DNA from 2 places in the Microbacterium sp. PI-SA-G genome. Region 1 is predicted to be linked to the other one. Evidence: predicted binding sites of a transcription regulator. Region 1 holds the regulator's gene; the other holds the start of a gene.
The links. Region 1 encodes LexA, which represses DNA repair genes until DNA is damaged. Its sites were predicted from a motif close to TCGAACANNTGTTCGA; they were not measured.
Positions count from the first base shown of each region.

Region 2: AC2D10_RS10480 (DUF222 domain-containing protein) is a predicted target of LexA. The motif match lies at 11,916-11,931, and genes of this name have one in related genera.

Region 1 is NZ_CM170103.1:3,685,114-3,701,047, reverse strand. Features, by position in the region: gene AC2D10_RS18310 (sensor histidine kinase) at 1-1,185, opposite strand, end outside; gene AC2D10_RS18305 (response regulator transcription factor) at 1,188-1,859, opposite strand; gene AC2D10_RS18300 (TrmH family RNA methyltransferase) at 1,895-2,707, opposite strand; gene rplT (50S ribosomal protein L20) at 2,835-3,221, opposite strand; gene rpmI (50S ribosomal protein L35) at 3,255-3,449, opposite strand; gene infC (translation initiation factor IF-3) at 3,524-4,156, opposite strand; gene AC2D10_RS18280 (DUF1844 domain-containing protein) at 4,414-4,812, shown strand; gene AC2D10_RS18275 (SseB family protein) at 4,832-5,650, opposite strand; gene priA (bifunctional 1-(5-phosphoribosyl)-5-((5-phosphoribosylamino)methylideneamino)imidazole-4-carboxamide isomerase/phosphoribosylanthranilate isomerase PriA) at 5,631-6,380, opposite strand; gene AC2D10_RS18265 (MinD/ParA family ATP-binding protein) at 6,521-7,981, shown strand; gene hisH (imidazole glycerol phosphate synthase subunit HisH) at 8,021-8,656, opposite strand; gene hisB (imidazoleglycerol-phosphate dehydratase HisB) at 8,653-9,270, opposite strand; gene AC2D10_RS18250 (histidinol-phosphate transaminase) at 9,267-10,361, opposite strand; gene AC2D10_RS18245 (LysM peptidoglycan-binding domain-containing protein) at 10,407-10,775, opposite strand; gene lexA (transcriptional repressor LexA) at 11,085-11,771, shown strand; gene AC2D10_RS18235 (dipeptidyl-peptidase 5) at 11,821-13,686, shown strand; gene smpB (SsrA-binding protein SmpB) at 13,696-14,172, opposite strand; gene ftsX (permease-like cell division protein FtsX) at 14,271-15,185, opposite strand; gene ftsE (cell division ATP-binding protein FtsE) at 15,182-15,934, opposite strand, start outside.
Region 2 is NZ_CM170103.1:2,146,868-2,162,801, reverse strand. Features, by position in the region: gene AC2D10_RS10540 (MFS transporter) at 1-458, opposite strand, end outside; gene AC2D10_RS10535 (ArsR/SmtB family transcription factor) at 540-845, shown strand; gene AC2D10_RS10530 (MarR family winged helix-turn-helix transcriptional regulator) at 871-1,365, opposite strand; gene AC2D10_RS10525 (NADP-dependent oxidoreductase) at 1,455-2,384, shown strand; gene AC2D10_RS10520 (hypothetical protein) at 2,486-3,007, shown strand; gene AC2D10_RS10515 (ATP-binding protein) at 3,158-4,414, shown strand; gene AC2D10_RS10510 (metallophosphoesterase) at 4,559-5,443, opposite strand; gene AC2D10_RS10505 (LacI family DNA-binding transcriptional regulator) at 5,507-6,541, opposite strand; gene AC2D10_RS10500 (ABC transporter permease) at 6,538-8,247, opposite strand; gene AC2D10_RS10495 (ABC transporter ATP-binding protein) at 8,396-9,424, opposite strand; gene AC2D10_RS10490 (extracellular solute-binding protein) at 9,466-10,554, opposite strand; gene AC2D10_RS10485 (hypothetical protein) at 10,758-11,771, opposite strand; gene AC2D10_RS10480 (DUF222 domain-containing protein) at 11,962-13,305, shown strand; gene AC2D10_RS10475 (helix-turn-helix domain-containing protein) at 13,312-13,554, opposite strand; gene AC2D10_RS10470 (DUF2975 domain-containing protein) at 13,554-14,042, opposite strand; gene AC2D10_RS10465 (cytochrome c oxidase assembly protein) at 14,220-15,047, shown strand; gene AC2D10_RS10460 (DUF2243 domain-containing protein) at 15,047-15,544, shown strand; gene AC2D10_RS10455 (SDR family NAD(P)-dependent oxidoreductase) at 15,566-15,934, opposite strand, start outside.

The DNA.
Region 1 (15,934 bases):
AGGAAGGCCCGAACCCTGATCGCGCACCGTGATGATGTTCCCCGCAGCATCCCGGTGCACACCAACCTCGATGACCCCGCTGTCGGGCGAGTACTTCACCGCATTGTCGATCACCGCGTCGAGGGCGGCTTCGATGATGGTCCGATCGGTCGTGCTCATCAGCGAAGACTCCCCCACCGAGGCGAAGCGGATGCCGCGCTGCGCGGCGACCTCGTTCCACGCGTCCACGCGGCGAGCAGCGAGCTCCGCCAGGTCGACGGCCGAGAACGGGGAGTCCGTCCGGCCACGGCGTGCGAGGCCGAGCAGCGTCTCGAGGATGCGCGCCATGCGACGGCCCTCTTCGCGGGTCTCCTCCACGTCGCCCTGCCACTCCGGCCCGAGTCCCGTCGCGAGGTGCTCGACGCGCAGCAGCAGGGCGTTGAGCGGATTGCGCAGCTCGTGCGAAGCGTTCATGGCGAACTCCTGCTGACGCGCGAGCACCCGCTCGATCTCCTCCGCCATGCCGTTGAACACCCGGGTCATACGCCGAAGCTCTGGCGGACCGGTGTCTTCGGCGACGCGGGCGTGCATCTCACCGCGTTCGATCGCGATCATCGCCTCGTCCAGCCGTCGCACCGGCGACAGCACCCACCGGGCCAGCTGGAACACCAGGACCACACCGAGGATGATCGACACGACCGCGACCGCGGCGAGCACCAGCACTTGCCGCAGCAGTTCGGCACGCGGCGCCTCGACGTCGGCCGTGATCATGACGGCGCCGATCACATCGCCGTCGTCGAAGACGGGCTCGACCGTCGCGGCATCCGGCAGCATCCACGGGAAAGGAGGATCCGGCGCCTCGGCCCGACGGCCCGACAGCGCGAGGCGCACCCGCTCGGCCTCCGCATCGGCGAGCACCGGGCGGTCGGGATCGCTCGTCGCCCACACAGCACCCGAGAGGTCGAAGACGACCACCTCGATGTCATGCACCTCCTGGAACCGGCGCGCCTCGCCCTCGACCACGGTCTCGCTTCCCGACCGCAGTGCCTGGCGTGCGCTGCCGACGAAGTAGCCCAGGTCGCCGAGCTGCTCCGTGTACATCGCCTGCTGGATGCTGCGGGCCGCGCTCCAGCCCGTGGCGGCCGCCAGCGAGAGCAGGATCGCGATCACGGGTACGAGGAAGACGACGACCAGACGTGTGCGCATGGTCAGGCACCGGCGAGCCGGTATCCGACTCCTCGCACGGTCTCGATCACGTTGCGATCCCCGGTCTTGCGGCGGATCGCGCCGACATGCACCTCAAGCGAGTGGCCGAAGCCGCGCCAGTCCGTGTTCCACACCTCACGGATCAGCCGATCCTTCGGCACCGCCACCCCGGGATACCGTGCGAGCACGGCGACGATGTCGAACTCCTTACGCGTCAGCTCCACCGGCACGTCGTCGACATGCAGCTGGCGCGCGACGAGGTCGATCCGCACGGCGCCGTCGTGGACCGACACCTGTGTCTCGGAGGCCGGACGCACCGGTCGGGAGCGACGCGTGACCGCCTCGATCCGCGCGAGCAACTCCTGCACGTCGTAGGGCTTCACCACGAAGTCGTCGGCACCGGCGCGTAGCCCCTTGATGCGCTCGGTCACCTGGCTGCGGGCGGTCACCACGACGATCGGCACGTCGGAGCGCCCGCGGATGCGTCGGCAGAGGTCGATCCCGTCGACGTCGGGCAGCCCCAGGTCGAGCAGCACGACCTCGGTGTCGGCGTCGAGCAGATCGAGCGCCGCGGCACCGTCGGCGGCCCGCACGGTGGCGTAGCCGGACCGCGCGAGGAAGGCGTCGAGCGCGGCGGCGACGCGGTCATCGTCTTCCACGATCAGAATCCTCATCGATCCTGTCCTTCGGTTCGGGACATCGGACCTCGTCAGCCGGCGGATGCCGCGCGTTGCGAGAACGCGCTCTCATACAGGCACACGCTGGCGGCGGTGGCGAGGTTCAGCGACTCGGCGCGACCGAAGATCGGCAGCTTCAGCACACGGTCCGCGAGGGCCAGGGCATCGTCCTCGAGCCCCCGAGCCTCGTTGCCGAACAGCCACGCGGTCGGCTCCGCCAGGATGCCCTCGGCACGCGCGGCGAGCAGGTCGTCGCCCTTCACGTCAGCGGCGAGGACACGCAGACCGCCCCCATGCGCACGGTCAACCACGTCGGACAGCTCGCCCGCGATCGCGACCGGAAGGTGGAAGAGCGACCCGGTGGTCGCGCGCACCACCTTGGGGTTGTACGGGTCGACGGTGCGCCCCGTCAGCACGACGGCGTCGGCTCCGGCGGCGTCCGCTGCACGGATGATGGTTCCGAGGTTGCCCGGATCCCGCACCTCCTGGCAGATGGCGACCAGACGCGGCTTCATGGCGAAGATGTCACGCACCGAGGTCGGAGTCTGACGGACCACGGCGACAAGCCCCTGCGGCGTGACCGTGTCGGCCATCGCGTTGAGCACATACTCGGTGACGAATTCGACGTGCACGGCGGCGTCGGCGGCCTTCGCACGGATGTCGGGATGCTTCTCCCACCCCGTGGGCGTTGCGAACAACTCGACGATCGCGTGGGGCAGATAGGTCAGCGCCTCGCGCACGGACTGCGGGCCCTCCAGCAGGAACAGGCCGGTCTCGGTGCGCGCGCTCCGCTTGGTCAGCTTCGCCACAGCACGGACTCGGGGGGACCGCGGGTTCTCCAGCACCTTCACAGTCTAAGAGGCGCGGCGCGCGCGGGTGCGCCATCCGGCGCGGCACGCTCCTGTCGCGCACGCGGCGGGTACGACAGAGGGCGCCCTTCCGAAGAAGAGCGCCCTCTGGAGCGTCTGATGCTTACGCAGCCGACTTCGGCGCGTTGACGTCGGAAGGCAGAGCCTTCTTGGCCGTCTCGACGAGCGTGGTGAACGTCGCCGCGTCGTTGACCGCGAGGTCGGCGAGCATGCGACGGTCGACCGTGACACCCGCGAGGCCGAGGCCCTGGATGAAGCGGTTGTACGTCATGCCGTTCTGGCGAGCCGCAGCGTTGATGCGCTGGATCCACAGACGACGGAAGTCGCCCTTGCGCTTGCGACGGTCACGGTACGAGTAGACCAGGGAGTGGATGACCTGCTCTTTGGCCTTGCGGTACAGGCGCGAACGCTGACCGCGGTAACCCTTTGCGCGCTCGAGGATGACCCGGCGCTTCTTGTGGGCGTTTACCGCCCGCTTGACTCTTGCCATTTTCCTGTGTTCCTATTCGTGCGTTCGGGCGCGTCAGCGGCCGAGAAGCTTCTTAGCCGTCTTGGTGTCAGCCTTGGAGAGCACCTGGTCCTGGTTCAGACGACGGGTGCGGCGGCTCGACTTGTGCTCGAGGTTGTGGCGCATCCCGGCCTGCTGCTTCTTCAGCTTGCCGCTGCCGGTGATCTTGAAGCGCTTCTTAGCACCCGAGTGGGTCTTCTGCTTCGGCATCTTCTCTTCCTTCGTCATGCGCCTTCGTAGGCGACGTTGTCAACCCGCGGTGCGGGAGTTCTGGGGGGCGGGAATCACTCCGCCGAAGCGTCAACCGGCGCGTCGGCGTCCGACTCGCTCTTGGCCTCGCGGGCCGCCTGCTTGTTGGCGGCACGCTGCGCGTCGCGCACGGCGTTCTGCTCCTGCTTGGCCTCGGACTTGCTCTTCAGCGGAGCCACGACCATGACCATGTTGCGACCGTCGATCGTCGGGTTCGACTCGACGGTGCCGAGCTCGGCGACATCTTCGGCGAACTTGCGCAGCAGACGCACACCCTGCTCGGGACGCGACTGCTCGCGACCGCGGAAGAGGATCATGGCCTTGACCTTGTCGCCGGCCTTGAGGAAGCCCTCGGCGCGCTTGAGCTTGGTCGTGTAGTCGTGCGCCTCGATCTTCAGACGGAAGCGGACTTCCTTGAGGATCGTGTTCGCCTGGTTACGGCGAGCTTCCTTTTCCTTCTGGGCGGCCTCGTACTTGAACTTGCCGTAGTCCATGATCTTGACCACGGGAGGCTTCGAGTTGGGGGCCACCTCGACGAGATCGAGGTCGGCTTCCTGTGCCAGGCGCAGTGCCGCCTCGATGCGGACAACACCGATCTGCTCACCCGCGGGGCCGACGAGGCGGACCTCGGGGACGCGGATGCGCTCATTGGTACGGGGATCGCTGATGCGGAACTCCTTAGACGATGTGATTCAGCCACCGTGATGCGAGGTGCATCCCGGGCGAAATCGGAGTCGTCTCCTCACCCACCGGCATTCAGACGCCGGCTCTGCACCCTGACTACCGGAGCGTTCTGGCGAACGGAACCGGTGGAGTGCAAGACCCGGTAGCCTGGAACGGCAAGCGCGGGTGGGAAGTGAATCCTCTTTCGTTCCGGAGCATGATGCTCCGGAGCCCGCTGAAGTCTAACAGAAAGCAAGGCGAAGTGACGACTCAGGGCCAGCACGAGGCAGACCACGAGCGCGAAGAGCGCTGGGCGCGACAGGAAGAGGCCGCGTCTTCCGCCACTCGCGACATCGCTGACGTGCCCGCCGTGGAGGTCATCACGACCGCTGCGGTGCACCTCATGAGCGCCGCCGCCGTGAAACTCGGGCTCGCCGACGATCCGAACGCCGCGGCCCAGATGGACCTCGACGAGGCGCGCAAGCTCATCAATTCCCTCGCCGGCCTGATCACCGCAGGCGCCCCCGAGATCAGCGACATGCACGCGCGCTCCCTGCGCGACGGACTCCGCTCGCTGCAGCTCGCCTTCCGCGAGGCGTCGGTCATCCCCGACCCGATCGGCAAGGGCCCGGGCGAGAAGTGGACCGGCCCGGTCAACTGACCGGCACGGTCGGCACGACTCAGAGGCTGCGACGCAGCGTGACCGTCAGCGAGTCGGCAAGCACCGCGATGCGGTCGTCCGCCGCCCAGCGCTGAGCGAGGCGCGACAGGACCGCGTCGAGCACCTCGCGCTCCAGACCATCGACCAGCTCGAGCATCACGACGAGCTCGGGTCCTCGCAGTCGCGCGTCGGGGTCGCCGGCCGCGACTGCCACGTCGATCACGGCGAGCTCGTGCCCGATGCTCTCCTGCAGAGCGGCGAAGACCTCGGGTGAGAGGAAGCTCGGCTCCCACGGGTGCCCCTGCGCGACCGCCCAGACGGCAGGACGACGGATCACGAACTCGGTGTCCGACGTCGGATCCAGCACGATCAGGTCGGTGTCCTCCGACGATGCCGCCAGCGCCGCACGCACCGCTTCGACCGGGATCGGTCGTGCCGTGGCATCCCACCGCTGCATCGCCTCGACCGATGAGAACACCGGCTGCACGCGGCGACCGTCGGGAGCGGCGACCGTGACGATCGAGAGCTCCTGCGTCTTGTCGACCGCCAGACCGCTGGGCGCGATACCCTCCTCCCCCTTCTCCGCGATGAGGGGGATCAGGATGCGGGCGTTGCGGAACGCGTCGACGACCTCGACCTGGCTGCCCTCGCCGGCGCGGAAACGCAGCAGCGCGTTGAGCAGCACGGGATCCGCGGAGCCGTCGTCACCCGCATGCGGGTTGGATTCGAAGCTGCGGCCCTCCCAGGGCACGCCGGCGGAATCACCACGGTCCGCGGGGCCGTGGGCGTGGTCGCCGTCGCCGTGACCGCAGGAGTCGTCAGTCGTCGCCGGCGACATCCAGCGCCTCAGCCAGCGTGAACGCGCCGGCGTACAGGGCCTTGCCCACGATCGCTCCCTCGACGCCGAGCGGAACCAGCTCGCGGAGCGCGGCGATGTCGTCGAGGTTCGAGATGCCACCCGAGGCGACGACAGGCTTGGGCGTGCGCGAGGCGACCTCGCGGAGAAGCTCGAGGTTCGGGCCGCGCAGCGTGCCGTCCTTCGTCACGTCGGTCACGACGTAGCGGCTGCACCCGGCGTCTTCGAGTCGGTCGAGGACCTCCCAGAGGTCGCCGCCCTCCTTGGTCCATCCCCGCGCTGCGAGCGTGGTGCCGCGGACGTCGAGACCGACCGCGATCGCCTCGCCGTAGCGACCGATCACGTCGGCCGCCCACTCGGGATTCTCGAGTGCGGCGGTGCCGAGGTTGATGCGTGCTGCGCCGCTCTCGAGGGCGGCCTCGAGAGTCGCGTCGTCACGGATGCCGCCGGAGAGTTCGACGTTCACATTGCGGAACTGCTTGATGACCTTGCGCAGGATGGCGCCGTTGCTGCCGCGGCCGAACGCCGCGTCGAGGTCGACGAGGTGGATCCACTTGGCTCCCTGCGACACCCACTCGCCGGCCGCGTCGAGCGGGTCGCCGTAGTTCGTCTCGGTGCCGGCCTCGCCCTGGGTCAGGCGAACAGCCTTGCCGCCGGCGACATCGACCGCGGGAAGGAGCGTGAGCGAAGGGGACTGCGCGAAGTCGTTCATGGATTCCTAATGTGAGAGATCAGATCCGTGGGTCCGAGCACACCCGTCATGGACGCACGAGAACCGAGGGTATCGCGCAGAAGGGTCCCCTCCAAATGCGGCGGAATACCGGATCGGGGCAGACGATAAGCTGGGTGATCATGTCCGGACCGTACGAAGAAGACGCCACCCCCGCCGAGGCTCACCCCGCACGCGGCGAGAAGCAGCCGCTCGTCGACTCCGTGCCGCTCTTCCCCGCCGATCCTCCCCCGGTTCCGCCGCTCCCCCCGGCCGGTGCCACTGCCCCGGCGCAGCCTCCGTATCGTCGTACGCGCGCCGCTGCCCGCGAGGAGCGCATCGCCGACTCCACCACGACGCGGCCCGTGCCGACGCCGCCCGCAGCACCCTCTGCGTCGCCGGTGCCGCCGGCGCCTGACACACCGAGCCGTGCGACCCCTCCGGCATCCCCCGCTCCGGCGAACCTGGCAACACCCGCGGCGCCCGCCGTCACCCCCGCACCTCCCGCACCGGCCGCACCGCCCGCACCGCAGCGTCCTGCTCCGGCACCGGTCGCTTCGGCACCGGCCGCACCCGAGGTCACCGAGTCGACCCTCGCCGCGCTTCCACTGATCTCTCCGGAGCCTGCTGCGAGCCCGACTCCGCGTTCTCTCGCTCCAGCGTCCGACGACGACGCGCAGGGCTCGCGCGAGCGGCACTCGTTCCTGCAGACCGAACGGCCCGAGGAACCCGCCCGCGACGGCGCGCGCGGACTGCTCAACAAGCTCGGCTTCCGTCTTCCTCCCTCGATCGACGAGCAGTCCGCCCGCGATGACGAGCTCGCCGTGAGCCAGCACTGGCCCGGACCCCGCACCATCGCTGTCGTCAACGGCAAGGGCGGCGCCGGAAAGACGCCGACGACGATCCTGCTGTCGGCGGTGTTCGCGCGCTACGGCGGCGCCGGCGTGCTGGCGTGGGACAACAACCAGACCCGTGGCACCCTCGGCTGGCGCACCGACACCGGCGCGCACGATCGCACGCTGCTCGAACTGCTGCCCGAAGCGGGGCGACTGCTCGGCACCGGTGCGCAATCCGCCGACCTCGCGCACTTCATGCACCACCAGCCGCGCGAGAAGTACGACGTGCTGCGGTCGAAGCCGATCAAGCTCGCGCACGAGAACCGCCTGAGCCCCGACGACGTCGACTCCATCCACGCCGTCGCCGCCAAGTTCTACCGCCTGATCATCATCGACTCGGGCAACGACGAATCCGACCCCATGTGGCTCCGCATGATCGACCACGCCGATCAGCTCGTCGTCGCCACCACGACGCGCGCAGATCACGCCGAAGCCGGCGCCCTGCTGCTCGAGGCGCTCGCGGACCGCGACGAGCGATCGGCACGACTCGCCCGCCAGTCGGTAGTGGTCGTGTCGCAGGCCGACCCGAAGGCGACCGTCTCTGACGTCGACAACGTCGTCAACGGCTACGGCGCTCTCTCACGCGACGTCGTCAGCATCCCGTTCGATCACGAGATCGTCGACGGGCACCTGCGCTACGGCGCTCTCGCCAAGCGCACACAGCGCGCATGGCTCGCCGCCGCCGCATCGGTCGCCCGCGGACTCTGAGCCGATCGCTCGATCCCGCGTCCGAACAGACGGGCTGCGTCAGAGGCTGCCGATCCAGTTGCGCAGCAGCTGAATGCCCGCCTCACCGGACTTCTCGGGGTGGAACTGCGTCGCCGACAGCGGACCGTTCTCGACTGCGGCGAGGAACGGGTCGCCGTACGTCGCCCACGTCAACGCGGGCTGCGGGAATGGCGGCATGACGTCGAGTTCCCACGACTGAGCGGCATACGAGTGCACGAAGTAGAACCGCTCCTGCTCGATCCCGCGGAACAGCACACTGCCCTCGCCAGGTTCGACCGTGTTCCAGCCCATGTGGGGAAGGACGGAGGCATTGAGCTCGGTGACCGTGCCCGGCCACTCCCCCAGCCCCTCGGTGTCCTGACCGCGCTCGACGCCGCGTGAGAACAGCACCTGCATCCCGACGCAGATGCCGAGCACCGGACGACCGCCCGCCAGACGACGATCGACGATCTCGTCACCGCCGTGTGCGCGCAGAGCCTCCCGCACCGCCGCGAACGCGCCCACGCCGGGGACCAGCAGTCCGTCGGCCTCGAGTGCGACCGTGCGATCACGCGTCAGTACGGCGTCGGCGCCCGCAGCGACCAGCGCCTTGACCGCGGAGTGCACGTTGCCCGACTCATAGTCGAAGACCGCGACCGTCGGCGTCCGGCTCACAGCGCACCCTTCGTGGACGGGATGCCGTCGACGAGCGGGTCGAGCGCCTTCGCCTGACGGAACGCGCGGGCGAACGCCTTGAACTCGGCCTCCGCGATGTGGTGAGGGTCACGGCCACCCAGCACCCGCACGTGCACGGTGAGGGCGGCGTTGAACGTGATGGCTTCGAACACGTGTCGCACCAGGGAGCCGGTGAAGTGACCGCCGATGAGGTGGTGCTCGAACCCGGCCGGCTCACCCTCGTGCACGAGGTACGGACGGCCTGAGATGTCGACGACGGCCTGCGCCAGCGCCTCGTCGAGCGGGACGAGCGCGTCGCCATAGCGCGAGATGCCGGACTTGTCGCCCAGGGCTTCGAGGATCGCCTGTCCGAGCACGATCGAGACGTCCTCGACCGTGTGGTGCGCGTCGATGTGGGTGTCGCCGGACGCGCGCACGGTGAGGTCGGTCAGCGAGTGCTTCGCGAACGCCGTGAGCATGTGGTCGAAGAACGGCACCGACGTGTCGATGCGGCTCGCCCCGGTGCCGTCGAGGTCGAGTTCGAGTTCGACGGTGGACTCCGACGTGCTGCGCACTCGGCTGGCGGTGCGCGGGGTCAGGGCAAGGCTGCTCATGAGGCCGATTCTACCGAGGCGAGGGCGTCGAGGAACGCCGTGGTCTCGGCCTCGGTGCCCGCGGTGACGCGCAGGTGTCCGGGAATGCCGACGTCGCGGATCAGCACGCCGCGGTCGTACAGGCTCTGCCACGTCGCCTTCGGATCGGCGACACCGCCGAACAGCACGAAGTTGGACCACGACTCGTGCGGCGTGTAGCCGAGAGCTTCGAGCGTGGCCGAGATGCGGTCGCGCTGCTCGACGATCTCGTCGACCATCCCGAGCATCACGTCGGCGTTGCGCAGCGCGGCGACGGCGGCCGCCTGTGTGAGCGCGCTTAGGTGATACGGCAGGCGAACCAGGCGCAGCGCGTCGATGAAGGCGGGATCCGCGGCGAGGTATCCGACCCGGGCGCCCGCGAATGCGAACGCCTTGCTCATGGTGCGCGAGACAGCCAGGCGCGGGCGCCCTTCGAGCAGCGAGAGGGCGGACGGTGCGTCGTGGGGAGCGAACTCCTGATACGCCTCGTCGACGACCACGACCCCGCGCGCGGCCTCGTGCACCGCCTCGACCACATCGAGACCCAGCGGGGTGCCGGTGGGGTTGTTGGGCGAGCACAGCAGGATGACGTCGGGGTCGACCTCGCGCACCTGCGCGGCGGCCTCATCGGGCGTGATCGTGTAGTCGGGCTGGCGAACGCCAGGGACCCATCGGGCGCCGGTGCCCTGCGCGATCAGGGGGTACATGGAGTACGTGGGGGTAAAGCTGAAGGCCGTGCGCCCCGGCCCGCCGAACGCCTGCAGGATGTGCTGCAGGACCTCGTTCGATCCGTTGCCGGCCCAGATCTGGCTCGCGTCGAGTCCGTGTCCGAGGTACGCGGCGAAGCCCTCGCGCAGAGGGGTGAATTCGCGGTCGGGGTAGCGGTTCACGTCACGGATGGCGACAGCGATCTCGTCGAGGATGTCGCTGGCGACCTCGTCGGGCACCGGATGGGTGTTCTCGTTGACGTTGAGCGCGATCGGCAGAGGCGCTTGCGGGGCTCCGTACGGGGTCAACCCGCGGAGATCGTCGCGGAGCGGCAGGGCATCGAGAGAAGCGGTCACCCTTCCCATGCTAGAACGCCCACGGCTGCACAGGGACCGGCGTGACCTTCGAGGTCAGTCCTCGTACTGTGCGGGGATCGAGATCTGCTGGCCGATCTGGATCTCGCCGCTCGGCAGCGCATTCAGGCGGGTGATCTCTCCGATGACCTCACGCGGGTCGGCCGCGGGTGCGACCTCGCTCGCGATCGACCAGAGCGTGTCGCCCGGCAGCACCGTGACGGTGGTGAAGCTCGCGGTGGCCGCGGCCGTCTCGTCGCCCGAGGCGATCGCGCTCCCGCCGCTGATCGCCGCGAAGGCGAGTCCGCCGGCGAGCGGCAGGGCCGCGAGAGCGAGCATCACGCGGCGACCACGCACGGTCAGCCGGAGGCGCGTCGCCGGACGAACCGGACGGGCTGCTGCGGTGCCGAAGGTGATGGTGCTCATGGTGTGCTCCTCTGCGTCGTCCTCCCTGTCGGGAGGATCACCACCCGCCGTGAGGCCGGTGGAAGTTGGCGTAGCGTTCGCATTCAGCACTCGGCCGGGAGGACTGGATGCGAAGCTACGTTCCGAAGGTATCTTCGATTTCGAACATCTGTCAAGCTTTCTTCGAAACCGCACTCGCGAATCGGACGACACGCTCGAACAGATCTTCCAGATCCCGTCGTTTCTCGGATACGGTTTCGATGAACACACCCCACCACGGGCCACCGACATTCCGAGAGCGGCGTCGGGAACGCGTACCGAAGGAGCACCATGAGCGAGAACTCAGCCCTCGAAGCCGAGGCACCGCGTACGCGTCGTCGCAAGAACCTGAGCCCCAAGCAGCTCGCGATCCTCGAGGTCATCCAGAACTCGATCGCGAAGCACGGCTATCCGCCGAGCATGCGCGAGATCGGTGACGCCGTCGGCCTCAAGTCGCTCTCGAGCGTCACGCATCAGCTCGGCCAGCTCGAGCTGAGCGGCTACCTGCGCCGCGACCCGGGCAAGACCCGTGCCATGGAGGTGCTGATCGACCTGCCCGGCAGCAGCGGCGAGAACCCCGCAGACGTGGCCACGCCCGTCGGCGACGCCGCGATGGTGCCGCTGGTGGGCCGCATCGCCGCCGGCGTCCCGATCACCGCCGAGCAGCAGGTCGAGGAGATCTTCCCGCTTCCGCGGCAGCTCGTCGGCAAGGGAGACCTGTTCATGCTGAAGGTCTCGGGCGAGTCGATGATCGACGCCGCGATCTGCGACGGCGACTGGGTCGTCGTTCGCTCGCAGAACAGCGCCGAGAACGGTGAGATCGTCGCCGCAATGCTCGACGACGAGGCGACCGTGAAGACGTTCCGCCGCCGCGACGGCCACACGTGGCTGCTGCCGCGCAACTCCGCCTTCGAGCCGATCCTCGGCGACGAGGCCACGGTGCTCGGAAAGGTCGTCGCGGTCCTGCGCTCGGTCTGAGCTCGTATCTCCCCGCGTGCGTCCGCGGAGCTGCACCTAGGCTCGAAACATGAGTTCGCCCTCCGGGTCCTGGCCGTCTCCCTTCTCTGCGCAAGCGGTCGCCTCGTCGTCCCCACGCATCGACGGCTCGCGTTTCGTGGGGTCCGAGATCTGGTGGGGCGAGTCTGTTCCCGCAGAAGGCGGGCGCTTCACGGTGCGCAGCTCGTCGGGTGCTGAAATCCTCCCGGCACCACGAAGCGCTCGCTCACGCGTGCACGAGTACGGCGGAGGCGCGTGGACGGCGGATGCCGACGGCATCCTCTACTTCGTCGACGCGGGCGATCAGCGTGTCCACCGGCTCGCGCCGGGTGGAGCGCCCGTTCCCCTCACGGCCCCGGGGCCCGCGCATGGAGGTCTGCGGCTGCAGGGCGGGCGCCTGCTCGCCGTGCGCGAGGATCTCACGCACGAGCCGCACCGGCGGGCGGTCATCGATATCCCCACCGACGGCTCGGCCGCCGATGACCCGTCGCTCGTCCGCGTGTTCGCGGAGGGGACCGGGTTCTTCGCGCACCCCGCGCTCTCGCCCGACGGCCGCCGTATCGCCTGGGTCGAATGGAGCGGACGTCGGATGCCCTGGCAGTCGGCCCAGCTGCGCCTCGCAGCCCTCGACGATGAGGAGCTTCCCGACATTCCGACCCGTACCGCCCTCCAGCCCGAATGGCTGACCGACGACCTCCTGCTGTTCGCCGACGGTCACGATGACCGTTGGACCCTGCACACCGTGTCGTTGGGAGAGCTCGCTGACGGCGGGCGCCCGACCCCGCTCTCCCCGACCGACGCCGACACCGGCTACGGCCTCTGGGTGCTCGGCAACCGGTGGTACCGACCTCTCGACGACGGACGCGTCGTGGCCGTGCGCACGAACGGCCGTGATGCCATCGACGTCATCTCGACCGATGGCTCGTCCCGCGCACTCGACGTCCCCGCGGACGGCCACGTGAGTGTGGACGACGTCGACGGCGCACGCGTGCTGCTGAGCGGCAACGGATCCGCCGTCGCACCCGGGGTGTGGTGCGTCGACGTCGACTCCGGAGAGGTTCTCACCGTCGCGGGCGGCGCCCCGGTCGACGATCAGTGGATGCCGACGGCCCGCCCCTTCACGGTGGACGGCGCGCACGGACCGGTACACGCCTTCGACTATGCCCCCGCAAATCCGTCGGCTTCCGCCCCCGCCGACGAACTCCCGCCGTACATCGTGTTCGTGCACGGCGGTCCGACAGCACACGTGACCGGGGCCTCGTCGGCGGCGATCGCGTTCTACACGAGCCGAGGCATCGGCGTGCTCGATGTGAACTACGGCGGCTCCACCGGCTACGGTCGCGCCTACCGCGAACGGCTGGATGGTCAATGGGGCGTGGTCGATGTCGATGACGTGATCGCCGCCGCCCGCGGCCTGGCCGACGCCGGACTCGCCGATCCCGCCCGCATCGCCATCCGCGGCGGTTCAGCCGGCGGGTGGACCGTGCTGTCGGCTCTGGTGCGCGGCGGGGTCTTCGCCGCCGGCATCAGCCGCTACGCAGTCGCGGACCTGCGCATGCTCGACGCGCACTCCCACGACTTCGAGAAGCACTACATCGCCGGCCTGGTCGGCCCCCTTCCCGAAGCCGAGCCCGTGTATATCGAGCGTTCTCCGCTGACGAACGCCGAGCGCATCGATGTGCCGGTGCTCCTGCTGCAGGGGGCCGACGATCGAGTCGTGCCCCCGGCGCAGTCCGAGGCCGTGCGCGACGCTCTGGCTGCCCGCGGCATCCCTCACGAGTACGTGGTGTACCCGGGCGAGGGCCACGGCTTCCGGCGGGCGGAGACGATCGTCGACGCGCTCGAGCGCGAGCTCACTTTCCTGGGGCGCGTGTTCGGGTTCGAACCGCGCCTCTGAGCGTGCGCGCTACTCGCCGACGCGGTTGCGCAGGCGCATGGCCCGGTCGGCCTCGCGGGTGTCCTGTCGCTCACGCAGCGTCTGGCGCTTGTCGAACTCGCGCTTGCCCTTGGCGAGAGCGATCTCGATCTTGGCGCGCCCGTCGGAGAAGTAGAGCTTGAGCGGGATCAGCGTGTAGCCGCCGGCAGAGACCGCATGGGAGAGCTTGGCGATCTCCTCGCGGTGCAGCAGCAGCTTGCGGATGCGCTTCGCGGAGTGGTTGGTCCAGTGCCCCTGCGAGTACTCGGGGATGTGCACGGAGTCGAGGAAGACCTCGTTGCCCTTGACGAAGGCGTAGCCGTCGCTGAGGTTGGCACGCCCCTGGCGCAACGACTTCACCTCGGTGCCGGTGAGCACCATTCCCGCCTCGTACGACTTCTCGATGTTGTAGTCGTGACGTGCGCGACGATTGGTCGCGACGACCTTCTCCCCGCGTTCCCTGGGCATGATGCACTCCTGTGATTCGACGAGCTCAGCGGCCGGACGCGGCTGAGCAGCCTTTCAGTCTATCCCCGGTCGACTGCCGGGTCCACTCAAGTCAGTGATCAGGTGCGCAGCCAGCGGCGGATCGCGAACCCGGCCGAGAGCGCGGCGAGGATCACGCCGATGCCGATGAGCACCGGCACGACCAGCGTCGCGTCCTGCATCGACACCCAGGTCGTGATGAACGGGACTCGCCCGCGCAGGTACCCGTTGACGCCGAAGTGCACACCGGCCAGCACCGCGGCACTCGCCAGAGCCGACCCCAGGAAGGCGGCGAACACGCCCTCCAGCACGAACGGCGTCTGAATGAACCTGTTCGAGGCGCCGACCAGCCGCATGATGCCGATCTCCTTGCGTCTGGCGTAGGCCGACAGCCGGATGGTGGTGGCGATCAGCAGCGTCGCGGCGATGAGCATCAGCACCGCGATCCCGACGGCGATGTACGTGGCCACGGTCAACGCCGAGAACAGCGGTTCGAGGTACTGCAGCTGATCCTTGACCTGCTCCACGCCCGCCTGGTCACTGAACGCCTCCGAGAGCACGCTCGACTGCGTCGGGTCCTTCATCGTCACGAAGAACACCTCGAACGCCTGGTCCGGTGTCAGCACGCTCGCCTGGTCGGCACCGAGCTGATCGACGAGCTTGGCGTAGGTGTCTTCCTTCGTGTCGAAGGTCGTCGAGCTGATGAGCGGCGACAGCGCATCGCCCTCGAGCGTCGCCCGGACCGCCTGCACCTGCTCTTCGCTGGCCGCGCCGTCGAGACAGGTGTCGGTCTGCGAGACCGCCGAGCACATGTACACCGCCACCTGGGCGCGCTCGGACCAGTAGCCGCGCATGACGCCGATCTGGCTCTGCATCAGGATCGCCGCGCCGACGAAGGTCAGCGACACGAAGGTGACGAGGATGACCGAGATCACCATCGAGATGTTGCGCCGAAGACCGCCCAGGGCCTCGGTCAGGATCAGACCGATTCTCATGAGGTCGGCCCCACTTCGTCGTCATCGCCCGCGGACAGCCCGAGGCGGTCGGCGACACCCATCTCGGCGACGTCGACCGGAGGCAGGACGATCGGCCGCGTGAACGGGCCGACGGCGGTGGCTGCGGGGGTCTGCGTCTGAGCAGGGGGCTGCGCCTGCGTCTGCGCCTCTGCCTGCGCTTGGTGCTGTGCCGGTGCGGGCTCGGATGCCTCAGCGGGCGCGGGCTCGTCGGGGGCGGCAGTGGACGACGACGCCGGGGCGTCGTGCGGAGTCGTGGCCGGGGCGGATGCCGCAGCACGGCGCTGCTGGGTGATCAGTTCGTCGGTGAGGGCGGCGCGCACGACCGAGAGATCGGCTGTCTGACGCTGCACCTCCTGCACGGCGGTGAGCGCGGCGGCCGCTGCGGCCCCGCGCACCTCGGCCGGCACGAGGCGCGGGATGTTCGAGGTGTCGCCGTATCCGCCGTGCACCTCGTCGCGCACCATCTCGCCGTCGCGGAGCTCGATCACGCGACGCTGCATCTGGTCCACGAAGCCGGCCTCGTGCGTGGCCATCAGCACGGTGGTGCCCCCGGCGTTGATGCGCGCGAGCAGCTGCATGATGTCGACCGACGTGGCCGGGTCCAGGTTTCCGGTCGGCTCATCGGCGAGCAGCACCTGCGGGCGGTTGACGAGAGCGCGGGCGATCGCCACGCGCTGCTGCTCCCCGCCGGAGAGCTCGTGCGGCATCCGCTTCTGCTTGCCGTCCAG
Region 2 (15,934 bases), 1.5 Mb from region 1:
GACAGTGCCGAGATCAGTAGGCCACTCGCGACGCCCTGCAGGATGCGCGCGAGGAACAGCGGCGCGACGGCATCCGCGTGCCAGAAGAGCAGCATGCTGCCGGCGAGCATCAGGAGTCCGGCGACCACGACCGGGCGGCGTCCGATGTGGTCCGAGAGTGAACCGGCGGTGAGCAGCGTGAGCAGCAGCGCCACGGCGTAGACGGCGAACACAGCGCTGATCACGATCGCGTCGAACCCGATGTCCTGTGCGAGCACCGGATAGAACGGCGACGGCGCACTCGCCCCGGCCATCATCAGGATCTGCGCCACGATCGCCAGGACGAACCCGAACCGGGCGCGCCCTTGGCCGGTTCCTGAGCGAGCGAAGCGCCCTTCGTCTCGCTTCGCTCGCTCAGGACCCGAGGAAGGGCGCTCAGGGTGCGGGGTGCGAGCTGCGATCGGCTCGGTACGGGTCATGACGTCTCCTCTATAGTTCGAGAATCATCGAACTATCGGAGCGTACTCGCCATCCGGCAATTGTTCAACTATTCTCGAACTATGCCTGGCGACCTTCCGCACCCGGAGCGCTCCGAGATCCAGCTCACGGACGTGCTCTTCGCACTCAGCGACCCCGAGCGTCTCGCGATCGCTCGCCAGCTCGCCGACGGCCCGCTCGACATGGCCGCCTGCCACGCCACCGACCCGAATCTGCCGAAGTCGACCAAGTCGCACCTCATGAAGGTGCTGCGCGAGGCCGGCGTCATTCGCAACGAAGCGAACGGGCGGCGACGGATGCTGACGCTTCGCCGTGACGACCTGGACGCGCTGTTCCCCGGGCTGTTGGAGTCGGTGCTGCGGAGTTAGGGCGCTTCGGCAAGCCCAGCGCCGACTACCCCTTCCGCCGACTCCCCGCCGACCGCGGCGGGTTCGCCCGCAAGTGCGCACTCACCTGCGTGAGCACCCTCTTCAGCCCCTCGACGTCCTCCGCGCCGAGCGAGTCGAACAACAGCGTCTTCACCGTCTCGATATGCCCCGGGAACACCTGCGCGAGCACCCCGCGCCCCTCCTGAGTGATCGCGACGATCGTGCTGCGCTCGTCCTCCGGTGACGGCGCCCGCGTGACCAGGCCGCGCTGCTCGAGCAGCTGCGCCTGATAGGTCAGCCCACTCCGGCTGTAGACGACGCCATCGGCGAGGTCGGTCATGCGCTGCCTGCCGTCCGGAGCATCCCCGAGCCGTGCGAGCAGCTGGAACTGCACGTAGCTGAGCTGCCCGGCATCCTTCAGCTGCTTCTCGACGGAGTGCCGTAGCAGGCTGCTCACCTCGGTGAAGGCGAAGTAGGCCGAGAGCTCGGTCGGCGTGAGGCTGCGCGGAGGTGTGCTCATTCGTCCAGTATACGTGTTGCTTCGAATTCGAAGCAGTGCTACCGTCTCCATATGCTTCGAATTCGAAGCACCTACACAAGGAGAAGATCATGAAGGCAGTACGGTTCCACGAAGTGGGCGGACCCGAGGTACTCCAGTACGGCGAGATCGAGCAGCCGACGCCCGGCGCCGGTCAGGTGCGGCTTCGCGTCGCAGCATCCGCGTTCAACGCAGCCGACAACGGCATGCGGGCGGGCTTCCTGCCCATCCCCGTGACGCTTCCGCACGTTCCCGGATACGACGTCTCGGGCACGGTGGATGCCGTCGGCGAAGGCGTCGACGAATTCGCGATCGGCGACGCGGTCGTCGGCTTCCTGCCGATGGGTGAAGACGGAGGGGCAGCCGAATACGTCGTTGCTCCGGCGGAGGCACTGGTGGCGGCACCGACCACGGTCGACCTCGCGGATGCTGCGGCGTTCCCCTCGGTCGCACTCACTGCACGCCAGGCGCTGTTCGATGACGGCGACCTGCGGGCGGGGCAGCGTGTGCTCATCGTCGGTGCGGGTGGAGTGGTCGGCAAGTACGCGATCGCGCTCGCTGCCCGGGCCGGCGCTCACGTCATCGCGACGGCGAGTCCGCGCAGTGCGGATGCCGTCAAGGCAGCCGGGGCGCACGAAATCATCGACCACACCACGACCTCCGTGCTCGATGCGGTGTCTGAGCCGGTTGACATGCTCCTCAACCTCGCCCCGATCGAGCCCGACGAGTTCACCGCCCTGGTGAGACTGGTCCGCGACGGGGGAGTCGTCGTGAGCACGACCGCCTGGATGCCGGCACCCGACGACGCCCACCGCGGTGTGCGGTCCGTGGTCGTCTTCGTGCGAAGCGACGCCGAGAAGCTGCGCGAGCTCGTCTCACTCGTCGACAGCGGAGACCTGCACCTCGAGGTCACGCGGCGCATCCCTCTGACCGAGCTGCCCGCGTTGCACGCAGAAGCCGCGGAGGGCCGGATCTCCGGCAAGGTCATCGTCGTGCCGTGAGCGAGGATGTCGACTGCGAGCGCATCGCCTGACCGTCTGCGAAAGCTTGACGGAACGGCGATGCGCTCCAGCCCTTCCCTCGCGACGAATGCTGCGACAGGATGAACGGACCGATGTCGAAGGAGGGCACCGTGCCGTCGCCCGTGAATTCAGCGCAAGAAGCCTTCCGCGACTACGCAGACGCTCACCCCGCCGGTCCGACGGTGATCCGGAGGATTCGTCGCGTTCTCGTGTTCTCGGTGGTCGCTGCATTCATCTATCCCCTGTTCATGGGGAGCAGCAGGGGTTACTGCGCCGGCACCCTCGTCGAGGGCGCAACGGAGGTCACGCGATGCGTCGACTTCGCGCTCAGACCCAGCCCGTTCCTCTACGTCGGAATCGCGCTGCTGGTTCTGGTCGGAATCGGACGAGTGGCGGACGCTGTCGACCAGCGTGCGGCGTTGCGCACGCTCGACCGCACGATGATCGGAGTCGGCGTGCTCGTCGTCACCGCGATCGTGATCTCGCAACTCTGGTTCCGACTGATGCCGGTCGAGGACTTCGTCGCCGGATCCGGTTCGATCTTCAGCCCCTTCCCCTTCGGGCTCATCGACGTCGCGGTATCCCGCCCGCCGGAGCCGTAGGCCGCCGGGTCACTTCCGCGAACTCCCTGTCCCTCTGTTCGCAGGTTCGACTTTTTCCCCTCTGAAACGTCGACTTTTTCCTCTCTAAACCGTCGACTTTTTCCTCTCTGAATTGTCGACTTTCTCTACTTTGCGGCGTACGATCCTCCTGTGCCCTCCTATAGACCCCGGATCATCGACCGACAGCTGTCGGACGTTCTGCAGCACCCCGGCGCGGTTCTGCTGGAAGGACCGCGCGCGTGCGGGAAATCTGCGACGGGCCGCCACCATACGGCAAGCAGCGTTCAGCTCGACATCGATGACGCGGCCCTTCGGATCGCAGACATCGATCCATCACGACTGTTGGAAGGCGCGAAGCCGCGCTTCATCGACGAGTGGCAACTTGCTCCCCGAGTATGGAATCTCGTAAGGGCCTCCGTCGACAGGGAGTCCGATGCTTCCTATCTCCTCGCGGGCTCGGCGGTGCCCTCCGACGATGTGACGCGGCACTCCGGCGCGGGACGCATCCTGCGTCTCCGGATGAGGCCGATGTCGCTCGCCGAGTCGGGTGACTCGACAGCTGAGGTCAGTCTCGAACGGCTCTTCTCGGAGCCTGAAGCCGCGATCTCCGCGGCTTCGCACCTGTCTGTCGCAGACTTGGCGCGAGCGACGGTCCGGGGTGGATGGCCGGGGCTCCGAGAGCTGCCGCAGCGGCAGGTGCTCGTGCGCCTGCGTTCCTACCTCGAGGACATCGCGCGCGTTGACCTCGCCCGTCTCGACGACGAACCGCGCCGTAACCCCGATGCCGTCATGCGGGTCATGCGAGCTCTGGGAAGGAGCACGGCAACCGAAGTGGCGGTTGCCGCATTGGCGCGAGACGCGTCGACCGGCGCGGAGCGGATGACGGACGCCACGGTCCAGGGCTACCTCGGAGCGCTCGCGCGCGTCTTCGTCATAGAAGACCAACCGAGTTGGGGTCCCCACCTGCGCTCCCGCGACCGTGTTCGCAAAGCCCCGCGTCGGCACTTCATCGACCCGTCGCTCGCTGCGGCAGCGGTGGGCGCAGATGACGAAAGGCTGCTGACAGACCCGGAGTATTTCGGTCAGTTGTTCGAGTCTCTCGTCATCCGAGATCTGCGGATCTACGCTGAGCCCCTGGGTGGGGTCGTCCGCCACTATCGAGACAGCGCCGGACGCGAGGTGGACGCGATCATCGAGCTGCCGGACGGGTCATGGATCGCCGTCGAAGTGAAGCTCGCTGCTTCGCGCGAGGACGAAGCAGCGGCATCACTGGACCGCTTCGTCGCGAATCTCGATCCCGCGCGCACGCCGGGACCTGCGGCGAGGGTGGTGATCACCGGCGGTCAGTATGGGTATACACGACCGGACGGAGTACACGTGGTCCCGATCGGGGCGCTCGGCGCGTGATCTGCCAAGAGCGTCGCCGCGAGCCTAGGCTCCGCACGTCACCCCTTCGGGAGGAGAAACTCACTCCGGGAGGACGGATTCCACGAATTCGTCCTCCCGAACGCAGATCTCCTCCCGAAGCAATGCGCCACGCGCCCCATCACGTCACCCGACCCCACGCCACCCAATCCCGCGCCCCGCGATCCGCCTTCCGGCTTCCTCCGCCGCGACCGGCTCCCCGACGTCCCCACCCAGCTCCAGCGACACCGCCGAGTGCACGATCGTCTCCTCATACACGTGCACGAGGTTGTAGCCCTGCGCAGCATCCTGCCCGCGAGTGGCCCCGAGGGGCTGCGCGAGATCCTGCCCATACGCGCTCGACGACGCGACCGCGACCGGAATCCCCGCGAACGTTCCGAACGACGGGTGGTGCACGTGCCCCGAGAGGATCCCTCGCACGTCCGACCCGCGCAGCACCGCGGCGAGTGACGGCTGATCCCGCAGCTCGACCGTCACAGCCAAGTCCAGCACCGTCGGCAGCGGCGGGTGATGGATCAGCAGCAGCGTTCCGGCCGGTGCCGCCGTCGACAGCTCACCCTCCAGCCACGAAAGCTGCGACGACGGCACCTCCCCCCAATGCGCGCCCGGCACCGTCGAATCGACGACGATGACGCGCATCCCTCCGAACCACCGCACCTCGAGAATCGGATCGGTCCCCGCCCCCGCGAGTCCCAACTCCTCTCGCATGGCACGGCGGTCGTCATGGTTCCCGGCCGCCCAGACGACCTCGCACCCCAGCGCTTCGGCCGCCGGCGTCACCATCGCCCGCAGTCGCGCGTACGCCGAGGCATCCCCGCGATCGGCCACATCCCCGGTGAACAGCAGCGCGTCAGGGCGGATCCCCGAGCCGATCAACCGCGTGAGCATCAGCTCGAGGTTCGAATCGGCATCGGCCCCGCTGCCGTAGAGCGGCGCGCGCTCACCCGGCAGGTGCGTGTCAGAGATGTGCACGAAGGTGTGCGACGGACGAGGGTGTTCGGTGAGGATCATGTCTCTTCCTGGTCAGCGAACGGCAAAGCGGTCAAGAAAAAGGCGGTCAAGAACAGCGGACGCTCAGACGGCGGCGGCCGTGGTTCCGGGCACGAGGGTGCCGGCGAACGAGCGGCGCACCACGGCATCCGATTCGTCGTCATCGTCCACGGCGGTGAGCAGCGCCTGCATGGTCTCGACGGCGGCGGCCGCGACGGCCTCCACCGGAATGCGCACGGTGGTGAGCCCGAGCAGATCGGCGCCGGGAAGGATGCCGTCGCACCCCGTCACGCTCACATCATCGGGCACGCTCATGCCGGCCGCGCGAGCGGCGCGCATCACGGCGAGCTGGCGGTAGTCCGAGGCGCACATCACGGCGGTCGCCCCGGCGCGCACGGCCTTGAGTGCCTCGTCGACACCCTCGTCGGGGCGGGCGCCGGCCGAGATCATGGTGACCGCGACTCCCGCGTCGATCAGCACGTCGCGCATCGCGAGCGCACGCAGATGCTCGGGGTACGAGGCTTCGGGCGAGCCGGCAAGCACCACGACCTGCCGGTGCGCGAGCGAGACGACGTGTGAGGCGAGCAGACGCCCGTGCCCCTCGTCGTCGTAGTGGGCGGTGTGGATGCGTCCCGCCGACTCCACACGCCCGGCCCGCAAAATCGGCACTTGATCGGCGAACGGCTCGAGCTGAGCTGCGGTGATGCCACCGGTCGCGACGATGAGCCCCGCGACGCGCATGCCGAGCAGACGCTGCAGCGCGTTCACCTGCTTCGCACCCTGCTCGTCGGCGCCGATGGTGACGGTGACCAGGTCGAGTCCGCGCTGATGCGCTTCGTCCTGCAGCCGCGAGAACAGCAGACCGTACGCGGGGTTGCTCGCGTCACGCAGCATGAGCCCGACGGTGCCGGTGCGGCCGGCGGCGAGCTCGGCGGCCATCGTGTTGCGCACGTATCCGAGCCGCTCCGCCTCGGCCAGGATGCGGTCGCGGGTGTCGGGGGCGAACCTGCCCTCGCCCTTCAGCGCCCGGGTCGCGGTCGCCCGCGAGACGCCGGCCGCCGCAGCGACGTCACTGATGGTCACCCGCAGGGCGGGAGGGGTGGCATCCGTCCCGCTCACGCGCGCGTCTTCCGCTTGCGGGGCGCTCCGGCGCGCGAACCTCGTCCATACACGAGATACATGGTGACACCCATGATGATCATCAGCAGCACCGTGTAGACGAAGGTGATCGGCATCGCGTCGAGGTTGTTCTCGCCGCGCGTGCTCTCCTGAATCGCCACACCCAGCGGCTTGTACAGCGGGTGGTACAGGAAGATCGCCGCGTCGTAGTCGTCGAGCAGGCTGTTGAAGTTGAGCGCCGTGATTGCGGCCGCCGTCGGCAGCACCAGCGGGATCAGCACCCGGCGGAACGTAGTCAGCGAGCGGGCGCCGAGAATGCGCGAGGCGTCTTCGAGCGAATCCGGCACCGACGCGAACCCGGCCTTGAGCAGGCGAAGGGTGAACGGGATCTTCACGCAGATGTACGCGACCAGCAGCAGGATCGGCGTTCCCGTCAGCACGATGTTGCCCACGATCGCCTGCGGCTCGTCGAACGCCATCACCAGCGCGAGGGCGATCAGCACGATCGGCAGGATCCACGGAATGTGCAGCACGTACTCGATGGCCGTGGTCAGCAGGTTGCGGTGCTTCTGCATGAGCCGCGCCACGAACAGCAGCCCACCGACCACGATGATCGCCGCGAGCGCGCTGTAGACGACGCTGACGACGAACGGACGGATCGCCGCCGCGCTCGAGAACACGGTGATGTAGTTGTCGAGCGTGAAGCTGTCGAACGTGATCGACCCGGCCAGGATGCTGCGCGCATCGACGAACGAGAAGATCACGATCAGCACCACGGGGATCAGGTAGATCACCCACAGCAGATACGCGATCAGGTGCACGACGACGTTCGCGAACGGGTTGCGGATCTGCTGTTTCTGAATCGGCGTCGCCACCTTCGCGACCGAGAAGTACACGCCCGACTTCTCGGCGCGGTTCATGATCGCCAGCAGGATGATCGTCGCGATGCCGAGCACGATGGCCAGGAGAGCTGCGATGTCACGCGTGATCGGGCTGCGCGACAGATCGATGATCAGCGGCGCGACGGTCTGGAAGTCCGGACCACCCAGCACCAGCGGAGCGGTCAGCGCCCCGAGCCCGATCAGGAACGTCAGCACGGTCACGGCGAACAGCATCGGCTTCATCACCGGCAGCACGATGCGACGCAGGATCGTCCACGTCGACGCGCCCATCAGCTTCGCGGCCTCGATCGACGCGTAGTCGACCTTGCCGAGCGACGAGGAGAGGAAGAGCATGTGGTTCGTCGTGGTCGCGAACGTCATCACGAACACGACCGCGAAGTAGCCCGAGAACCAGTCGCGGTCGAGGTCGGGCCAGACGTTGACCATCATGTTCGTGAAGAAGCCGAACCGGCCGTAGATGAAGTTGTAGCCGGCGGCGAGCACGATGCCGCCGTAGATCAGCGTGGTCGCGTACCCCAGCCACAGCAGCTTCGCGCCGCGGACCTTGAAGTACTGCGTCACCAGCACGATGAACACACCGACCACGTTCACCGTGATCGCGAGCGTGATCGCCAGCAGGAAGCTGTTGCCCAGCGTCTTCAGTGCGCGCTCGCTGCCGAAGAGCTTCTCGACGGCGCGGATGCTGAACTGCCCGTCAGGGAAGAACGTCACCCCGAGCAGGGCGGCGTTGGGCAGCACGAGGAACGCCGCGGCGAACCAGATCACCACGATGCCGGTCACCCACGCGAGCGGGGAGCGCAGCATCGCCTTCACACTGCCCGGGCGGCCGCGGCGGCGACGGATGCTGGGCTCCGACGCCTCGGCGGCATCGGTCGCGAGGGCACCGGGAACGTCGGTCATCGCCGCGGAGGGCGGCGGCACCGGCTGAGAGGGCTTCGTTGGGTCGCTCATGTCACGCCGCCGGGTACTGCAGGACCCAGCGCGGGTCGACGTCGACGCGCACGGCATCGCCGGCGTCGTACTGGTGGGCGCTCGCCGCAGCGGGCACGCTCACGCGAAGGGTGCCGTCCTCGGCAGAGACCGTGTAGACGCTGTGGCTGCCGTGGTACGTCCGCCCGACGATGGTGCCGTCGAGCGATGCGGCCGCGGACGCGGTGTCGGATGCCGCGGCCAGGTGCAGCTTCTCGGGGCGCACATACGTCTCGGCCGTGGCATCCAGATTCCCGCCGATGCTGACGATCTGGGCCGGGGTGAGGCGGTTGTTCTCGCCGATGAACCGGCAGACGAACGGGGTCGCGCTGCGGTCGTAGATCTCCTCGGGGGTGCCGACCTGCTGCAGCGTTCCGGCATCCAGCACGGCGATGCGGTCGCTGAGGGTCAGCGCCTCCTCCTGGTCGTGCGTGACGTAGACCGTGGTCACGCCGACCTCGTGCTGCAGCTCCTTCAGCTGTTCACGCAGCTGCACGCGCAGCTTCGCGTCGAGGTTCGATAGCGGCTCGTCGAGCAGCAGGATGCTGGGGGTCAGAGCCAGTGCGCGGGCGATGGCCACACGCTGCTGCTGTCCGCCCGAGAGTTCTGAGACGTTCTTGTCGAGTTGCGACGACGCCAGCCCGGTGCGGTCGGCGACCTCGTCGACGCGGCGCTTCTGGTCGGCCTTCGAGACCTTCTGGTCGCCTTTCTGCACTGTGAGGCCGAAGCCGATGTTCTCGCGCACGTTCATGCTGGGGAACAGCGCGTAGTTCTGGAACACCATGCCCACGCCGCGCTTCTCGCTCGGCACACGGGTCACGTCACGGCCGGCGATGTGGATGCTGCCGCCGGTCGGTTCGATGAACCCTGCGAGGGCACGCAGGGCGGTGGTCTTGCCGCAGCCGGACGGACCCAGGAGGGTGAAGAACTCACCCTCCTGGATCTCCAGATCGAGGTGCGAGACCGCACGGTGATCGCCGAAGGTGACCTCGACGTTGTCGAAACGGATCATCGTCTTCTCTCTCTGCCGGATGTGACGGGGACGGGTCGGCGTCAGCCGATGTACTCGAGCGTGACCTTCTCGACCCAGGCGCCGAGGTTCTCGCTCACGAAGCCGAAGTCGATGTCCTGACGGTCGAGCGTGCTCAGCAGCTCGACGACCTCGGGGTTGGCCTGTGCGACCGCGCCCTCGTTGACCGGCATCGCGTTGAACTCGGCGGCGAACTCGCCCTGGACCTCGGCGCTGCCGAACCAGTCGATGAACTCGTGCGCCTTGTCCTCGTTGCCGGTGCCGTTGATCTGCGCGATCTGCTCGGTCACGTACGGTACGCCGTAGTCGGGAACGATCATGCCGGTCGCGGTGCCGTACTCCTCGTCACGGCCGGCGATGCCGCTCGAGGGGAGCACTCCGTAGTCGACCTCTTCACGCGTGATGCGGGCGTAGAGATCGGTGCCCTCGACCGCGGGCGAACCGTTGGCGTAGTAGGACTCGACCAGTTCCCAGCCCTCGTCGCTCACGCCCAGGTCGCCGTCCTCGTCGAGGTGGCGGGAGAGGATGCTGGCGAGCACCAGCTGCGGCGTCGCCTGACCCAGTGCCGGGTTGACCTCGTAGCGGCCGGCGAACTTCTCGTCGGTCCAGAGGTCTTCTTCATCGGTGGGGGCGTCGGTGATGCGGTTCTCGTCGTAGACCGTGACGATCGCCTGCTCCACGAGCGGCCAGAACGCGCCGTCCGCGGGGTCGCCGGCGTCGGCGGGAACCTCGCCGCTCCACGAGGGCTCGTACCCGGTGATGGCCTCTTCGGCCTTGAGCTGCTCGAAGAACATGTTGTTCAGACCGAAGACGACGTCGCCCACGGGGTTGTTCTTCTCGGCGATGATGCGGTTCGTCAGGTCGGCGCCGCCGAGGCCCACGATCTCGATGTCGATGCCGGCTTCCGCCGCCTGCTCGGTGATCCACTCGCCGCGGCCGTCGCTGTTGGAGTTCGTGTACACGATGAGCGTGTCGCCCGAGCCGCCGCCTTCGCTGCTGCCGCTCTCGCCGTCGGACGGGGTTTCGCTGCCTGCGGTGCATCCGGTGAGCGCGATCGCCGCCGCCGCCGTCATTCCGATGAGCGCCCAGCGCCTCTTTTGCCTGTCGACCATGTTCGTCCCTTTCTCGCCTTCGAGGTATGTCGATGCGACACTACCCGTTCTTGTGGTGAAGGCACAAAGATTGTTTGGTTTCGTGAGCGCGGTCGCGCGTCCGCACTCAAGATAGGCGGGTTGCGTGAACGGACGGGTGCGGGGGAGTGAACTCTGGGGTCGGGCGGTGCGCGGTGCTCTCGTGGCGCCGTCGAGGCGCACGTTTAGCCAGCGGCGCCCGTCTTCTCGGTTTCCCAGCCGGCGCGCAATGCAGCCTCGTGTCTCGAGGTGCGGTCGAGGTGTCGCGCCGTGAGCGTCACAGCGACATCGATCAGCGCGCGGGGGCGGAAACGTCGGTTCCACAGGACGAGTGCCCACACCGCCGACATCCCGAGGATCAACCAACCGAGAGGGGCGGCGTCGGCCGACTCGGTGAAGAACACGATTGCCAGGGCAGCGCTCGCCCCCGCGCCGAGGGCGACGAATGAGACCGTGAGCCACGCACGTAGCTGCGGCGCCTCCGCCTTGTCGGCTCCCATGAGCCAGGCTGCCGTGAGGATGAGCACGCCGAAAGTCATCATCGCGCACGCTGCGATCCACTGCGGCGACCAGACGGCGCTCGGCCCCCAGATGATCGAGCTGATCCACAGGCTGAGACCCGTTTGGACAACTATGGGGATGGCGGCAAAGAACGCGAATCGAAGACCGGATCGAGCGGTCGGCTTCCTCCAGCCCTGACCCAGGGACGCCGCGGCCCAGCCCTCGCGTGCCGCCAGGTCCTCTTGGGCGGAGCGGAGCCGTTCCTCGAGCGTCCTGGTCTTGGGCGGTGCCATGTGCTCAGCAAGCACGAACGTCACGTATCCCAGCAGCACGGCGAACAGCACGATCGCCAGCCGATGGGGCGTCACGACCACGATCACGACGGCGAAACTCAGCACGAATGCGAGGGTGACTCGGACACCCCATGCGATCAGGCGAGCGGCGTCGTCGTCCGCTTCGCCCTTCGCCATCCGGAGTCCGCTCAGCGCGCCCAGGACTGAAGTGAAGAACAGCAACTCGGGTGAGTACATCGGTGCGGCGAACGGGTGCAGGAAGTGTAGGACGGCCAGGGGCGGGAGGTTGGCTGGGGGCGTGCTCGCGACGACGGACAGCGCAACGATCGCGATGTTGCCGAGTAAGGCGAGCAGGAACCAGAGCAGCGTTCGGCGGAAGAGGGACGGGTCTGTGGGAATCGACATGCGTCCGGAGTATCAGGTGGGGCTGACGTGAGTACTCGCGATTGGCGGCGATTCTGAGCGATTCCCCTAGACCTAGGGGGCTGTGTCGGCTGGCTGCGGGCGGTCGACAACTCCCACGGAATATCCCGATATGCCGATACATAACCGAACAAATCTTCGAAACCCGGCCCTGCCCGGGATAAAATGGAGCATGGCGAAACCGACCGGGTTGCACGAGGCGATGGCTCGCCTTGATGACGCCTGGTCGCAGGCCGCAGACGCGGGTGACCTGTCGAGAACGCAGCTCGTCGCGGTCGGTGAGGTGCTGGGCGAACTGCAGCGACGGATCGATGCGGTGCACGCCGATGTGGCCGCACACATCGCTCGCGAGTCGCGGACCGAGCTGGGTGCCGACAGCCTCGCGAAGCAGCACGGCTTCCGCACGCCGGCCAAGATGATCGCGGCGGCGACGGGAATGTCGACCGGAGACGCGTCGCGCCTGATCGCCGTCGGAGAGGCCACGGCGCCGCGTGCTGATCTGCTCGGCGCTCGGCTGCCGGCCAAGTACCCGTGTGTGCGCGAGGCGATGGCCTCCGGCGCACTCGGAGTGGCCGCCGCCGGACTGATCATCGCGCTGCTCGATCGGTGCCGCGTGGTGGCGGGTGCGGTGCGCATCGCTGAAGCCGAGCGCGCACTGTGCGATGCCGCGGTCGGGCTCAGCCTCGACGAGGTGCGTCGCCTGATCGTGCGCGCTGAGGCCTGGCTCGACCCCGACGGCGTCGAGCCCCGAGCCGAAGAGCAGCGCAGTCGCCGGTCCCTGACGTTCTTCCAGCGCGACGGCATGGTGCATCTGTCCGCCAAGTTCGACGCCGAGACGGCCGCACCGATCGTCGCGGCGATCCACGGGTTCGTGACCGCGGCGTTCGCGGCCCGGCACAACTCTCCCGACCCCGACGCACCCGATGCTGACCGCCGCACCGTCGCGATGATCCAGGCCGACGCGCTCTCGGTGTTCTGCGGGCACGTGCTCGACTGCGACGCGCGGCGCGTGCCGCTCGCCGGGGCGACCGTCGTCGTGCGGCTCGGGCTCGACGACCTCGAGTCGGGGAGCGGAACGGCGACCATCGACGGAATCGACCAGGTCATCAGCGCCGGGGCTGCCCGGCGCATGGCCGCTGGCGGGGGAGTGATCCCCTGCGTGCTCGGCGGAGACAGCGAGATCCTCGACTGGGGCCGCGAGAAACGGCTCTTCACCCGCGCCCAACGCCTGGCGCTGGTCGAGCGAGACGACGGCTGCGCCATGTGCGGGCTGCCACCCGAGATGACGAAAGCCCATCACATCCGCTGGTGGAAACGAGATCACGGACCGACCGATCTCTCCAACGGCGTGCTGCTCTGCGAGACCTGTCACCACCGCATTCACGACAACGGCTGGGAGATCCGCATCGACGGACCCGGCACCGGGGCACGAGTGTGGTTCATTCCGCCGCGCTACGTCGACCCCGCCAGCACGCCCCGCCTCGGCGGTCGCGCCCGCTTCGACATGGCGGCCTGAACCCCGCTACTCCGTGGTGCCCTCGGCCTCCGGCGAGCCCTCAGCCCCGGCCTCCCACCGCAGCAGATCGCCCGGCTGGCACTCGAGCACCGCGCACAGGGCATCGAGGGTGGTGAACCGCACGGCCTTCGCCCGGCCGTTCTTCAGCACGGCGAGATTCGTCGGAGTGATGCCGATCCGCTCGGCCAGCTCGCCCACGCTCATCTTGCGACGCGCCATCATCACGTCGATGTCGACCACGACGGGCATCAGATCACCTCGTCATCGAGCTCGGAGCGCAGCGAGCGCGCCTCCGCCTCGCGATCGATCGCCTGTCGCAGCAGAGCCTTCATCACCACGACCAGCAGCGCCATGCCCCCCAGCACGAGCGCTCCACCGCAGATCAGCCCCACGATCCCGGGGGCCGTCTGCCCCGGCGCCAGCGCGATCGCCAGCACCAGAGCCAGCGCTGCGGCGGCCAGGATCGCCCCGATGATCACGTTGACGTAGCGGAACGACGACTCCGAGAAGATCGATCCGCGACCGATGCGGTTCAGCAGCATCCACACGCACACCGCGAACACCTGCATCGTCCCGACACCCAGCACCACGATCGAGACCAGCAGGATGCGCCCCCACAGCTCCTCCTCGCCGAGGTCCAGCCACAGCAGTGGCGCGATCAGCGCCTGCACCGCCACAGAACCCAGCAACGCCAACGCGATCACGACGCGCAGCACGACGATCGTCGTCTTACCCATATCGCCACCAATCCTCGAAGAACAACAGGAATCTATCGTTAAACGTTCGATTTGGGAAGTCGGACAATCCGCGCACCGGTCGCCATGCCCCGGTGTCAAGCCCGAGGCGCCGCGGATTCTCGGCTTCTACCGTGTGAGATCAGGCCCCCAGATCAGACCCACGCGGAAGGAGCCGACATGACGCCCATGCACGTGCACGCAGGCTCCGGCGGGGGCGGCGGCGACGGCATCCTCTGGATCTTCGTGCTCCCCTTCGTGGTCGCCGTCGGTGGCTACCTCGCCTCGGTGCTCGCCGAGCACCGCCGTGGCCGCGACTGGCCGTGGACGCGCACGCTCTGCTGGATGCTGGGCTGCGCCACAGTCCTCCTGGCACTGCTTGGGCCGCTGACGACCTCGGTGTTCTCGGGCTTCGTCGGGCACATGGTCGCCCACGTGCTGATGGGCATGGTCGCACCGCTCCTGCTGATCCTCGGCGCCCCCATCACGCTCGCTCTGCGCACGCTCGACCTGCTCACCGCGCGACGGCTCAGTCGCATTCTCCGCAGCACCCCGGCGCGCGTGTTCACGATGCCCGAGGTCGCGGCCACGATCAACCTCGGTAGCATGGCCGTGCTCTACCTCACGCCGCTGCACGCCATCGCCCAGGTGCCCGTGTTCCACCTCGTGTTGATGGGGCACTTCCTGCTCACGGGAACGCTGTTCACGGCATCCCTCGTCTCGATCGATCCCAACCCGCACCGCGCTCCGATCCGCACCCGGCTCATCGTGCTGGTGCTCGCGCTCGCCGCGCACGGGGTGCTGGCCAAGCTCATGTACGCGTCGCCACTCCCCGGTATCCCGACGGCGGAGGTCGAGGCCGGCGCGCAGCTGATGTTCTACGCGGGCGACATCGTCGACCTGGCCCTCATGGCGCTGGTGCTCGGCGAGTGGTACCGGGTGTCGGGGCGACGGCTCGCCCGGCGCCCGCGCATGCCCGCGGAGTCCGTCGAGAGAGGAGTCGCGTGATGCAACGGCCCGCCGGCGACCCGCACCGCTATGAGGGCGAGGCGTTCTCCGTCTTCCGCCACCAGTGCTTCTGGGCGGCCTTCCTGCTCGGCGTCGGCACGATGGTGGCGATCGACGAGATCGTGTTCCATCAGATCCTCGCGTGGCACCACTTCTACGATCGCTCCACCCCGGCGGTCGGCCTCTTCGCCGACGGGCTGCTGCACGCCGGCGAACTCCTCGCCTTCGTCGCGGGGTTCTTCCTGACGCTCGACGCGCGCCGCCGCGGCACCTTCGCGCGCGGCATCGCGGTCAGCGGCTACCTCGTCGGACTCGGCGCGTTCCAGTTGTGGGACGGGCTCGTCCACCACAAGCTGCTCGGTCTGCACCAGATCCGCTACGGCGTCGACCTGCTTCCGTACGACCTCGCCTGGGTGTTCGCGGGCGTCGTGATACTCGCCGCCGGGGTGTTCACCGCGATCGTCACCACCCGCCACGTCCGGCGGCGCGGAATCTGAGCACAGCGAGCCGGATGCGGTTCAGCGGAAGTACGACGCCCCGTTCAGATCGAGGATGCTGCCCGACGCCCACGTCGACGCCCCCGACGTCAGGTAGGCGACGGCATCCGCCACCTCCGCAGGAGTGCCTACACGCCCGAACGGGCTCTGCTCCTTGATGCGCTCGCCCGACTCGCCGGCGAGCTTCTCGGCCTGCCGCTCGGTCGAGATCATGCCGGGCGCGACCGACGTCACCGAGATGCCGTGCGGCGCGAGCGCCAGCGCCATCGACTGCCCGAACGCCTGCAGTCCCGCCTTGGTCGCCGCATAGGCGGGGTGTTCCGGCTCGCCGCGGAACGCGCCGCGCGAGCCGACGTTCACGATCGCCCCGCCCGCGCCCGTCGCGATCAT